3 regions of the Pseudomonas sp. F-14 TE3623 genome follow, and region 1 is predicted to be linked to each of the others. Evidence: predicted binding sites of a transcription regulator. Region 1 holds the regulator's gene; each other region holds the start of a gene.
What was found. Region 1 encodes sigma-54, which starts transcription at its own class of promoters, with help from an activator protein. Its sites were predicted from a motif close to ANTGGCATNNANNTTGCTNT; they were not measured.
Positions count from the first base shown of each region.

Region 1 (3,277 bases):
AAGGCGAGAAAATCGTCTACGACACAGTCAAAAAGCTTGCGAGTGCCGGTCGTGCCACGGGTAACAAGGTTACCGAGGAGCGTCCTCGCATCGACATGGTGATCCAGCCGAAGAAGAAAACCGACGAGCAAAAGGCCCAGTAATGGCAACTCTGAAAGCTCAGCATCTGGCCAAGAGCTACAAGAGCCGTCAGGTCGTGCGCGACGTCAGCCTGTCCATTGACAGCGGTCAGATCGTCGGCCTGCTTGGCCCTAACGGCGCCGGTAAAACCACCTGCTTCTACATGATTGTCGGCTTGGTACAGGCCGATCAGGGCCGTGTACTGATCGATGACCTGGACGTCAGCCACCAGCCGATGCACGGTCGTGCGAAGGCGGGTATCGGCTATCTTCCGCAAGAAGCGTCGATCTTCCGCAAACTGTCGGTGGCCGACAACATCATGGCCATCCTCGAGACTCGCAAGGAACTCGACAAGGCCGGTCGTCGCCAAGAGCTGGAAAGCCTGCTGCAGGAATTTCACATCCACCACATCCGCGACAACCTCGGCATGAGCCTGTCCGGTGGTGAACGCCGCCGCGTGGAAATCGCCCGGGCACTGGCCACCAATCCGAAATTCATCCTCCTAGACGAACCCTTCGCCGGTGTGGACCCGATTTCGGTGGGCGACATCAAGCAGATCATTCATCATCTCAAGGCCAAAGGCATTGGTGTGCTGATCACGGACCACAACGTCCGTGAAACCCTGGATATCTGCGAAACCGCCTACATCGTCAACGATGGTCAACTGATCGCTGAAGGTGACTCCGCCACCATCCTAGCCAATGAACTGGTCAAGGAAGTGTATCTGGGTCATGAGTTCCGCCTGTAAGCACTCAGGTGCCCGGGTCGCCGAGAGAGCGCTCACTTCAATAAAAAATCAATAACTTTTTATTGTTACAGCGCTCTAGGCAAACACTTCAGTTTCGGGCATATAATTTGCTTATGTTTGGCGCTTCGGCGCCCTGTAGTGGATGGCGCATGTGCGCCGGCGAATAAGGTGTTAAGCCCCTGCCATGAAACCATCGCTAGTCTTGAGAATGGGCCAGCAGCTGACGATGACACCGCAGCTGCAACAGGCCATCCGCCTGCTCCAATTGTCGACCCTGGACCTGCAACAGGAAATCCAGGAGGCCCTGGAGTCCAATCCGATGCTCGAACGCCAGGAAGAAGGCGACGACTTCGATAACGCAGACCCCTTGGCCGATAGCGCCGAACAGAAACCCAACGCCGACATTCAGGAACCCTCCTACCAGGAAACCGCCCCGACGGTGGATAACCTCGAGGAAGGCGACTGGAACGAACGAATTCCCAACGAGTTGCCCGTCGACACGGCCTGGGAGGACGTCTACCAGACCAGCGCCAGCAGCCTGCCGAGCAATGATGATGACGAGTGGGATTTCACCACCCGCACATCAGTCGGTGAAAGCCTGCAAAGCCATTTGCTCTGGCAGCTGAACCTGGCACCGATGTCCGACACCGATCGTCTGATCGCCGTAACCCTGATCGACTGCATCAACAATCAGGGCTACCTGGACGAAACCCTCGAGGAAATCCTCGAAGCGTTCGACCCGGAACTGGACATCGAACTGGACGAAATCGAAGCCGTCCTGCACCGCATTCAACAATTCGAACCCGCTGGCATCGGCGCCCGCAACCTCGGTGAATGCCTGCTGCTGCAACTGCGCCAGCTGTCCGCCAAGACCCCTTGGCTGGCCGAGGCCAAGCGTTTGGTCACCGATTACATCGACCTGCTCGGCAGCCGCGACTACAGCCAGCTGATGCGCCGCATGAAGCTCAAGGAAGATGAGCTGCGCCAGGTCATCGAATTGGTCCAGAGCCTCAACCCACGCCCGGGCTCACAGATCGAGTCCACTGAAGCCGAATACGTCGTTCCCGACGTGATTGTGCGCAAGGACAACGAGCGCTGGCTGGTGGAGCTGAATCAGGAATCTGTGCCACGCCTGCGGGTCAATGCCCAATACGCCGGCTTCGTGCGCCGCGCTGATACCAGCGCTGACAACACCTTCATGCGTAACCAGCTGCAGGAAGCTCGCTGGTTCATCAAGAGCCTGCAAAGCCGCAATGAAACCCTGATGAAAGTCGCCACCCAGATCGTCGAGCATCAGCGCGGCTTTCTTGAATACGGTGACGAAGCCATGAAGCCGTTGGTACTGCATGACATCGCCGAAGCGGTGGGTATGCATGAATCGACGATTTCACGGGTGACCACACAAAAATTCATGCATACCCCACGGGGCATCTATGAACTGAAATACTTTTTTTCCAGCCACGTCAGTACCTCCGAAGGCGGTGAATGCTCGTCCACAGCGATCCGCGCGATCATCAAAAAACTGGTTGCTGCGGAAAATCAGAAAAAGCCGTTGAGTGACAGCAAGATCGCTGGTTTACTGGAGGCACAAGGCATTCAGGTAGCCCGTCGCACCGTCGCCAAGTACCGCGAATCCCTGGGGATCGCGCCTTCCAGCGAACGGAAGCGGTTGATGTAGCCGCCGGGCTCGCCACAGCGTTCCAGTGGCAGGCATTTCTGCCTGCCGCTTTATGCACTGGCAACGAAGGAGAAGCTGTATGCAAGTCAACATCAGTGGACACCAACTGGAAGTGACCGAACCCCTGCGCACCTACATCGGCGAAAAACTCGACCGATTGGAGAGGCATTTCGACAAGATCACCAATGTGCAAGTCACGATGAACGTCGAAAAACTGCTGCAGAAGATCGAAGCCACGCTGCATATTCCCGGCGGAGAAGTGGTCGCCAATGCCGAGCATACGGACATGTATGCCGCCATCGACCTGCTGACCGACAAGCTGGATCGCCAACTCAAAAAGCATAAGGAAAAGACCCAGAGCCTCCTCCAGGGCGCGACCGGTCGTTAACACCCCCAATCCATGATCCGACTAGAAACCATCCTGACCCCCGGCCGTTCCCAAGTGAACGCGCCGGGTGGCAGTAAAAAGAAAGCCCTCGAGCAAATTGCCAACCTTATCCACCGCGAAGTACCGGATCTGGAAATGCAGGACGTCTTCGAGGCCCTGATTGCCCGTGAGAAACTCGGTTCTACCGGTTTCGGCAACGGCATCGCCATCCCCCATTGCCGGCTCAAAGGCTGCACCTCGCCAATCAGTGCGCTGCTGCACCTGGAAGCCCCTATCGATTTCGACGCCATCGACGGTGCCCCGGTTGACCTGCTGTTTGTGCTGCTGGTCCCGGAAGCTGCCA
Region 1 is NZ_JBRJHM010000001.1:1,715,775-1,719,051, reverse strand. Features, by position in the region: gene lptA (lipopolysaccharide transport periplasmic protein LptA) at 1-143, shown strand, start outside; gene lptB (LPS export ABC transporter ATP-binding protein) at 143-868, shown strand; gene AB7M29_RS07650 (RNA polymerase factor sigma-54) at 1,053-2,546, shown strand; gene hpf (ribosome hibernation-promoting factor, HPF/YfiA family) at 2,626-2,934, shown strand; gene ptsN (PTS IIA-like nitrogen regulatory protein PtsN) at 2,947-3,277, shown strand, end outside.

Region 2 (3,277 bases), 620 kb from region 1:
AGACCAGCTTGTCGGTCACGCAGTCGATCACGGACAGGTTCGGCAACGTCTGGCTCGACACCTGGGAAATCGCTTCGCCGGTGACCAGCGCTTCGATCTCCAGTCGATCGGCAATACGGGAAGCAGCGCGCAACATCATACGCTTCAAAACTACACCCATATGACTGTTATCGACTTTCCCGAGAATTTCTCCCAGTACTTCCTCGAACGGCACACTGACAAATAACACGCGTTGGGAGCTGCCGTACTTCTTCCAGATGAAGTGCGCGACTTCCATGACGCCCAGTTCGTGGGCACGTCCGCCCAGATTGAAGAAGCAGAAATGGCTCATCAGCCCGCGGCGCATGATCTGGTAGGCGGCGACGGTGGAATCGAAGCCACCGGACATCAATACAAGCGTCTGTTCCAGGGCACCCAGCGGATAACCGCCGATGCTGTTGTGCTGGCTGTGGATCACGAACAACCGTTTGTCGCGAATTTCGATGCGAACTTCAATTTCCGGCTCTTTGAGCGAGATTCCGGCGGCGCCGCACTGACGACGCAGTTGGCTGCCGACATATTTCTCGACGTCCATGGAGCTGAATTCGTGCTTGCCGGCACGCTTGCAGCGCACCGAAAAGATCTTCCCGGCCAGGGCGTCACCGAAATGCGGCTTGCACTTGGCGACGATGTCATCGAAGTCGCCCAACGGGTATTCATCGACCTGCAGGAAATGCGCGATGCCCGGCATGCAGCTCAGGCGCTCGGTCATCTCCTTCAGGGCTTTCGGCTCGCTGACGCGGGTTTCCAGCTCGAGATTGTCCCACACACCGTTCACCACCACAGCCGGGTCCAGATCGCGGAGCACGGTACGGATGTTTTTGGCCAACTGGCGGATGAAACGCATCCGTACCGGGCGGCTCTTGATGGTGATCTCGGGGAAGACTTTTACGATTAGTTTCATGAAAACAGCGCGCGCTGGGCCAGCCGAAAAAGGGGGGCGCGGATTATAGCGGAAATTGCTCAAGGTTTAACCAGTTAATGTGCAGAAGGTTTTGCGCGCACCAAAACAGGTCATTTATGGATTTCAACGCTACATTACAGGGCGAGGTTTGGCGCTTTTCGAGGCTTTGCACCTTTATAAGCGTGATATTGGGGCAAAAAACCCATGGTGGGGCACTGGCATGCAATTTGCTCCCTTGTGAGGCAGGTTGCCTTGGCAGAGTATTCGCGCCGGCATCACCCACATTCTAAGGGCATCCACTACTAAGCCCGAAGCCACCCGGAGGACACTATGTCGAAGTCGGTTCAACTCATCAAAGATCATGACGTCAAGTGGATTGATCTGCGCTTCACGGACACCAAAGGCACTCAGCACCACGTGACCATGCCGGCTCGCGATGGGCTGGATGAAGCTTTCTTCGAAGAAGGCAAAATGTTCGACGGTTCCTCCATTGCTGGCTGGAAAGGCATCGAAGCTTCCGACATGATCCTGATGCCGGACGACAGCACTGCCGTTCTCGACCCGTTCACCGAAGAGCCGACCCTGATCCTGGTTTGCGACGTGATCGAGCCTTCGACCATGCAAGGCTACGACCGTGACCCACGTGCGATCGCCAAGCGTGCCGAGGAATACCTGAAGTCGACCGGTATCGGCGACACCGTATTCGTGGGTCCAGAGCCTGAATTCTTCATCTTCGACGAAGTGAAGTTCAAGTCCGACATCTCCGGCTCCATGTTCAAAATCTTCTCCGAACAAGGTTCGTGGATGTCCGACCAGGACGTGGAAGGCGGCAACAAAGGCCACCGTCCAGGCGTCAAAGGCGGCTACTTCCCTGTTCCGCCGTTCGACCACGACCACGAAATCCGTACCTCCATGTGCAACGCCATGGAAGAAATGGGCCTGGTCATCGAAGTTCACCACCACGAAGTGGCGACTGCCGGTCAGAACGAAATCGGCGTGAAGTTCAACACCCTGGTTGCCAAGGCTGACGAAGTTCAAACCCTGAAGTACTGCGTACACAACGTTGCTGACGCATATGGCCGCACCGCGACCTTCATGCCTAAGCCTCTGTACGGCGACAACGGTTCGGGTATGCACGTTCACCTGTCCATCGCCAAAGATGGCAAGAACACCTTCGCTGGCGAAGGCTATGCCGGCCTGTCCGATACCGCTCTGTACTTCATCGGCGGCATCATCAAGCACGGTAAGGCTCTGAACGGCTTCACCAACCCGTCGACCAACTCCTACAAGCGTCTGGTCCCAGGTTTCGAAGCTCCAGTGATGCTGGCCTACTCGGCTCGTAACCGTTCGGCTTCGATCCGTATTCCTTACGTGTCCAGCCCTCGCGCTCGTCGTATCGAAGCTCGCTTCCCGGATCCAGCAGCTAACCCGTACCTGGGCTTCGCTGCACTGTTGATGGCTGGCCTGGATGGCATCCAGAACAAGATCCACCCTGGCGACGCAGCTGACAAAAACCTGTACGACCTGCCGCCTGAAGAGGCGAAAGAGATCCCACAAGTTTGCGGCAGCCTGAAGGAAGCCCTGGAAGAGCTGGACAAAGGTCGTGCGTTCCTGACCAAAGGCGGCGTTTTCAGCGACGACTTCATCGACGCTTACATCGCTCTGAAAAGCGAAGAAGAAATCAAGGTTCGTACCTTCGTACACCCACTGGAATATGAGCTGTACTACAGCTGCTGATCCGGTAGCGCCGTGCTACGCGGCGTGACAAAAGAGAGGCCTCCTTCGGGAGGCCTTTTTTATGGGCGACCGTCTGTCATCGAATGCCCGGTTGCGTGCATCATGGCCTTCATCCGATAAAGCCGAGATGCCCCATGCGCCTACGCCCGTGCCTTGCCCTGCTCACCACCCTGCTGGCCAACAGCGCTTTTGCCAGCCCAGCCCCCGCCACCCTCGTCCCGTTGCTTGGCACCATCGAAGAACGCCTGGCGATTGCCGATCAGGTCGCGCTGAGCAAATGGGACAGCGGCAAACCTGTTGAAGACCGGCAGCGCGAGCGCGAAGTCATTGCCGGCGCCGTCGCTCTGGCACCTGCCTATAAATTGAGCAACGAAGCCGTCGAACAATTCTTCTCGGCGCAGATCGAGGCCAACAAACTGGTGCAATACGCGCACCTGTCTGACTGGCATGCACAAGGCAAGGCGCCCAACGATCCCCGCCCCGATCTCGTCGGGCAGATCCGCCCACAACTTGATCAGTTACAAAAACGCCTGCTGCAACAACTGGCCGATTTCAGCCCTTACCGCAACGACCCGCAGTGCCCGTCCTGGCTGGCCA
Region 2 is NZ_JBRJHM010000001.1:1,100,056-1,103,332, reverse strand. Features, by position in the region: gene thiI (tRNA uracil 4-sulfurtransferase ThiI) at 1-943, opposite strand, end outside; gene glnA (glutamate--ammonia ligase) at 1,274-2,680, shown strand; gene AB7M29_RS05065 (chorismate mutase) at 2,815-3,277, shown strand, end outside.
Region 2: glnA (glutamate--ammonia ligase) is a predicted target of sigma-54. The motif match lies at 1,158-1,177, and genes of this name have one in related genera.

Region 3 (3,277 bases), 670 kb from region 1:
CGAGTGGTTGCCTTTGGCGACAGGCTTGAGGTGTCGATTTTCAGGTCGGTCAGTACGCCATTGATGATCTTGCCGTTGGCATCAACGCCATAACCCTGCAAACGGTTGCCGTTGTTATCGACCACATAGTTTTCAGCGTCAGTCTTGAACGCACCGGCACGGGTGTAGCTCAAGGAACCGTTGTCGCTAAGGATGAAGAAGCCGTTGCCCTGGATGCCCATGTCGAGCACGTTGCCGGTGTTGTTCACGTCGCCCTGGCCGAACTGCTGGGAAACGTTGGCCAGACGCACGCCGTTGCCGACGGTCTTGCTGCCGGTACCCAGGCGAGTGGCCGAGTACACGTCTTCGAATTCTGCACGGGAGGATTTGAAACCGGTGGTCGCGACGTTGGCGATGTTGTTGCCGGTCACGTCCAGTTGTTTGTTGGCTGCATAGAGACCGCTAAGGCCGATATTGAAAGACATATTCCACTCCTTGTGCCGTGTTAGTCGGCTCTATATACCAATGGTTTGTACTTTGGACAGGGCAACGCTGCCCATGCCTGCCAGGTTCAGCATCAACTCACCGCCAGTCTGGCTGATGGTCACACTGTTGACCGTTGCCGGCAGGTAAGTAATCAGTGAGGTGTTTGTGCTGTCGATGGTGGTCGACGCGCCGAAGGTGTAAGTACCCGCCGGTGCCACCGCGCCCGCATCGTCCTTGCCGTCCCAGATGAAACTGGCGTTACCGGCACTTTGACTGCCCAACTCGAGCGTACGGATGGTCTTGCCTTCCGAGTTGGTAATCTTGACGGTGGCGGCGGCAACCGAGGTTGGCACCACGATGGTCCCGTTGAGGCTCTTGGAGGTGTCGACCACCGCTTTGTCGGTCTGCGCGATGACCGAACGGCCCACCAGTGAAGAAGCCTGCAAGGCTTGCGAGGAGCTATAGCTGCTGGCAAGGCCGCTGACCGTATCGTTCAGCGTGGTGATACCTTCCAGGCTACTGAACTGCGCCAACTGTGCCACGAACTCGCTGTTGTCCTGAGGATCGAGCGGGTTCTGGTTTTTCAGCTGAGTCACCAACAGTTGCAGGAACGCGTCCTTGCCCAGCGACTGACCGCCGGTAGCGGCCGAGGTCAGGCTGTCTTTGGTGGTAGGGGTCTGGACCGAAGAGTTGGCCAGAACATCGCTGATAATGCTCATATGAATCGCCCCTTATCACTGACCGAGGGTCAGGACCTTCTGCATCATGGTTTTGGCGGTATTCATCATTTCGGCGTTGGTCTGGAACGAACGGCTCGCGGAAATCATGTCGGCCATTTCTTCGACGACGTTGACGTTCGGGTAGTAGACGTAGCCCTTGCCATCGGCAGCCGGATGGTTCGGCTCGTAGCGCGCTTCAAGGTTGCTCTGGTCTTCGACCACGCCCAGCACTTGCACGCCTTGACCGGCCGCGTCCTGGTTCTGGAACAGCGAATCGCTGCCGCCGCTCTGGCCGCCCTGGAACATGGTGGCGAATACCGGGTGACGGGCACGGTAGGTCTGGTCGATGCTCGACGAGACGGTCTCGGCGTTGGCGATGTTCGAGGCGACGGTGTTCAAGCGAGTGGTCTGGGCACTCATGCCGCTACCGGCGATGTTGAAAACACTGGCAAGGGACATGACTTACTCTCCACGCAGGGCTGATACCAGCCCTTTGAATTTACTGTTGAGCAGGGTGAAGCTGGCCTGGAAGTTGACCGCGTTTTGCGCGTAGTTCGACTGTTCCAGTTGGGCGTCCACAGTGTTTTGGTCGATCGACGGTTGCATCGGCGTGCGATACATCAGCGACTCGTCGCCATTGCCCATGCCTTCAGCTTCGATGTGACGGCTGTTGGTCATGTTCAAGGCGAACTTGCCGTTTTTGGTCTTCTCGTTCTGCTCGGCGAGCACTTTCGAGAAGTCCAGATCCCGAGCCTTGTAGTTCGGGGTGTCGGCGTTGGCGATGTTGTTGGCCAGGACTTCGGCACGCTGAGCGCGGAAGCCCAGGGCTTGTTCGTGGATACCGAGCGCTTTATCGAAGCTGATGCTCATGTCGGGAAACCTTCGGGTGACCTGATTTTCGTACGATGGATATAGCAAGCGGCGTGCCAATTCAAAAAAGCCCGTAAACCGGGGCTTTGCGCGCGGTGGCAAGACGGCAATGCCAGAAAAGCGGCAACCGGTTTCCGTCGCCTGCCGCTTTTCTGCCGCTTATCACGATCGAAAGAACATCATTTCCCTCTGTGGGAGCGGGCTTGCTCGCGAAGGCGTCGTGTCAGTCGACATTTGCTTTGACTGGCATACCGCATTCGCGAGCAAGCCCGCTCCCACATTGGATTGTTGTAGGTTCAGGGAAATCATCAGGCATAAAAAAACGGGAGCCCCCCCTAAGGACTCCCGTTTTTTTATGCTTGCCGCTTTTGAATCACTTCGCCTTGTAAATGATCCCCGGGCTGCACTGGACCATCTGGTAATGATCCGGCAAACCGTTCAGCGCTTCGGACGCACCAAGGAACAGATAACCGCCCGGCTTCAGCGTGCTGTGAATGCGCAACAGGATGTCTTTCTTCACCTCGGCGGAGAAGTAGATCAGCACGTTGCGGCAGAACACGATGTCGAACTTGCCCAGGCTCGCGTAGCTGTCCAGCAGGTTGAACGAGCGAAACTCCACCCGGCTCTTGATCGGCGCCTTGATGGCCCAGCGTCCCGGCCCTTTCGGGTCGAAGTAACGCTGAAGGCGCTCGGGCGACAGACCGCGACCGATGGCCAGGCTGTCGTACTCGCCGGTCTTGCAGTTGGTCAGCATAGTGCCGGACAGGTCCGTGGCAACAATCTGCACGCCCATTTTCAACTGGCCCATGTTGACCCGCTCGAATTCATCGATGGACATCGACAGCGAATAGGGTTCCTGGCCCGACGAACACGCTGCCGACCAGATCCGCAGGCGCTGGCCGGGGGCTGCCTTGATCGCTTCGGGCAATACCTTGTTCTTCAAGACTTCAAACGGATAGGTGTCACGAAACCACAGGGTTTCGTTGGTGGTCATGGCATCCACTACCATCTCGCGCAAACCGCTGCGTGGCTGGGTCTGGATGCGCTGAACCAGCTCACCCAATGATTTGATGCCCTGCTGTTCCATCAGTTTGTTGAGACGGCTCGAGACCAGGTATTGCTTGTTTTCACCGAGCAAAATGCCACAGGCTTTTTCCAGGAATACCCGGAACTGTTCGAAATCCAAATTACCCGTAGACAAAGATGCCGCCTCTTAAATCGTG
Region 3 is NZ_JBRJHM010000001.1:2,390,106-2,393,382, reverse strand. Features, by position in the region: gene flgE (flagellar hook protein FlgE) at 1-464, opposite strand, end outside; gene flgD (flagellar hook assembly protein FlgD) at 495-1,184, opposite strand; gene flgC (flagellar basal body rod protein FlgC) at 1,200-1,643, opposite strand; gene flgB (flagellar basal body rod protein FlgB) at 1,647-2,054, opposite strand; gene cheR (protein-glutamate O-methyltransferase CheR) at 2,428-3,255, opposite strand.
Region 3: flgB (flagellar basal body rod protein FlgB) is a predicted target of sigma-54. The motif match lies at 2,096-2,115, and genes of this name have one in related genera.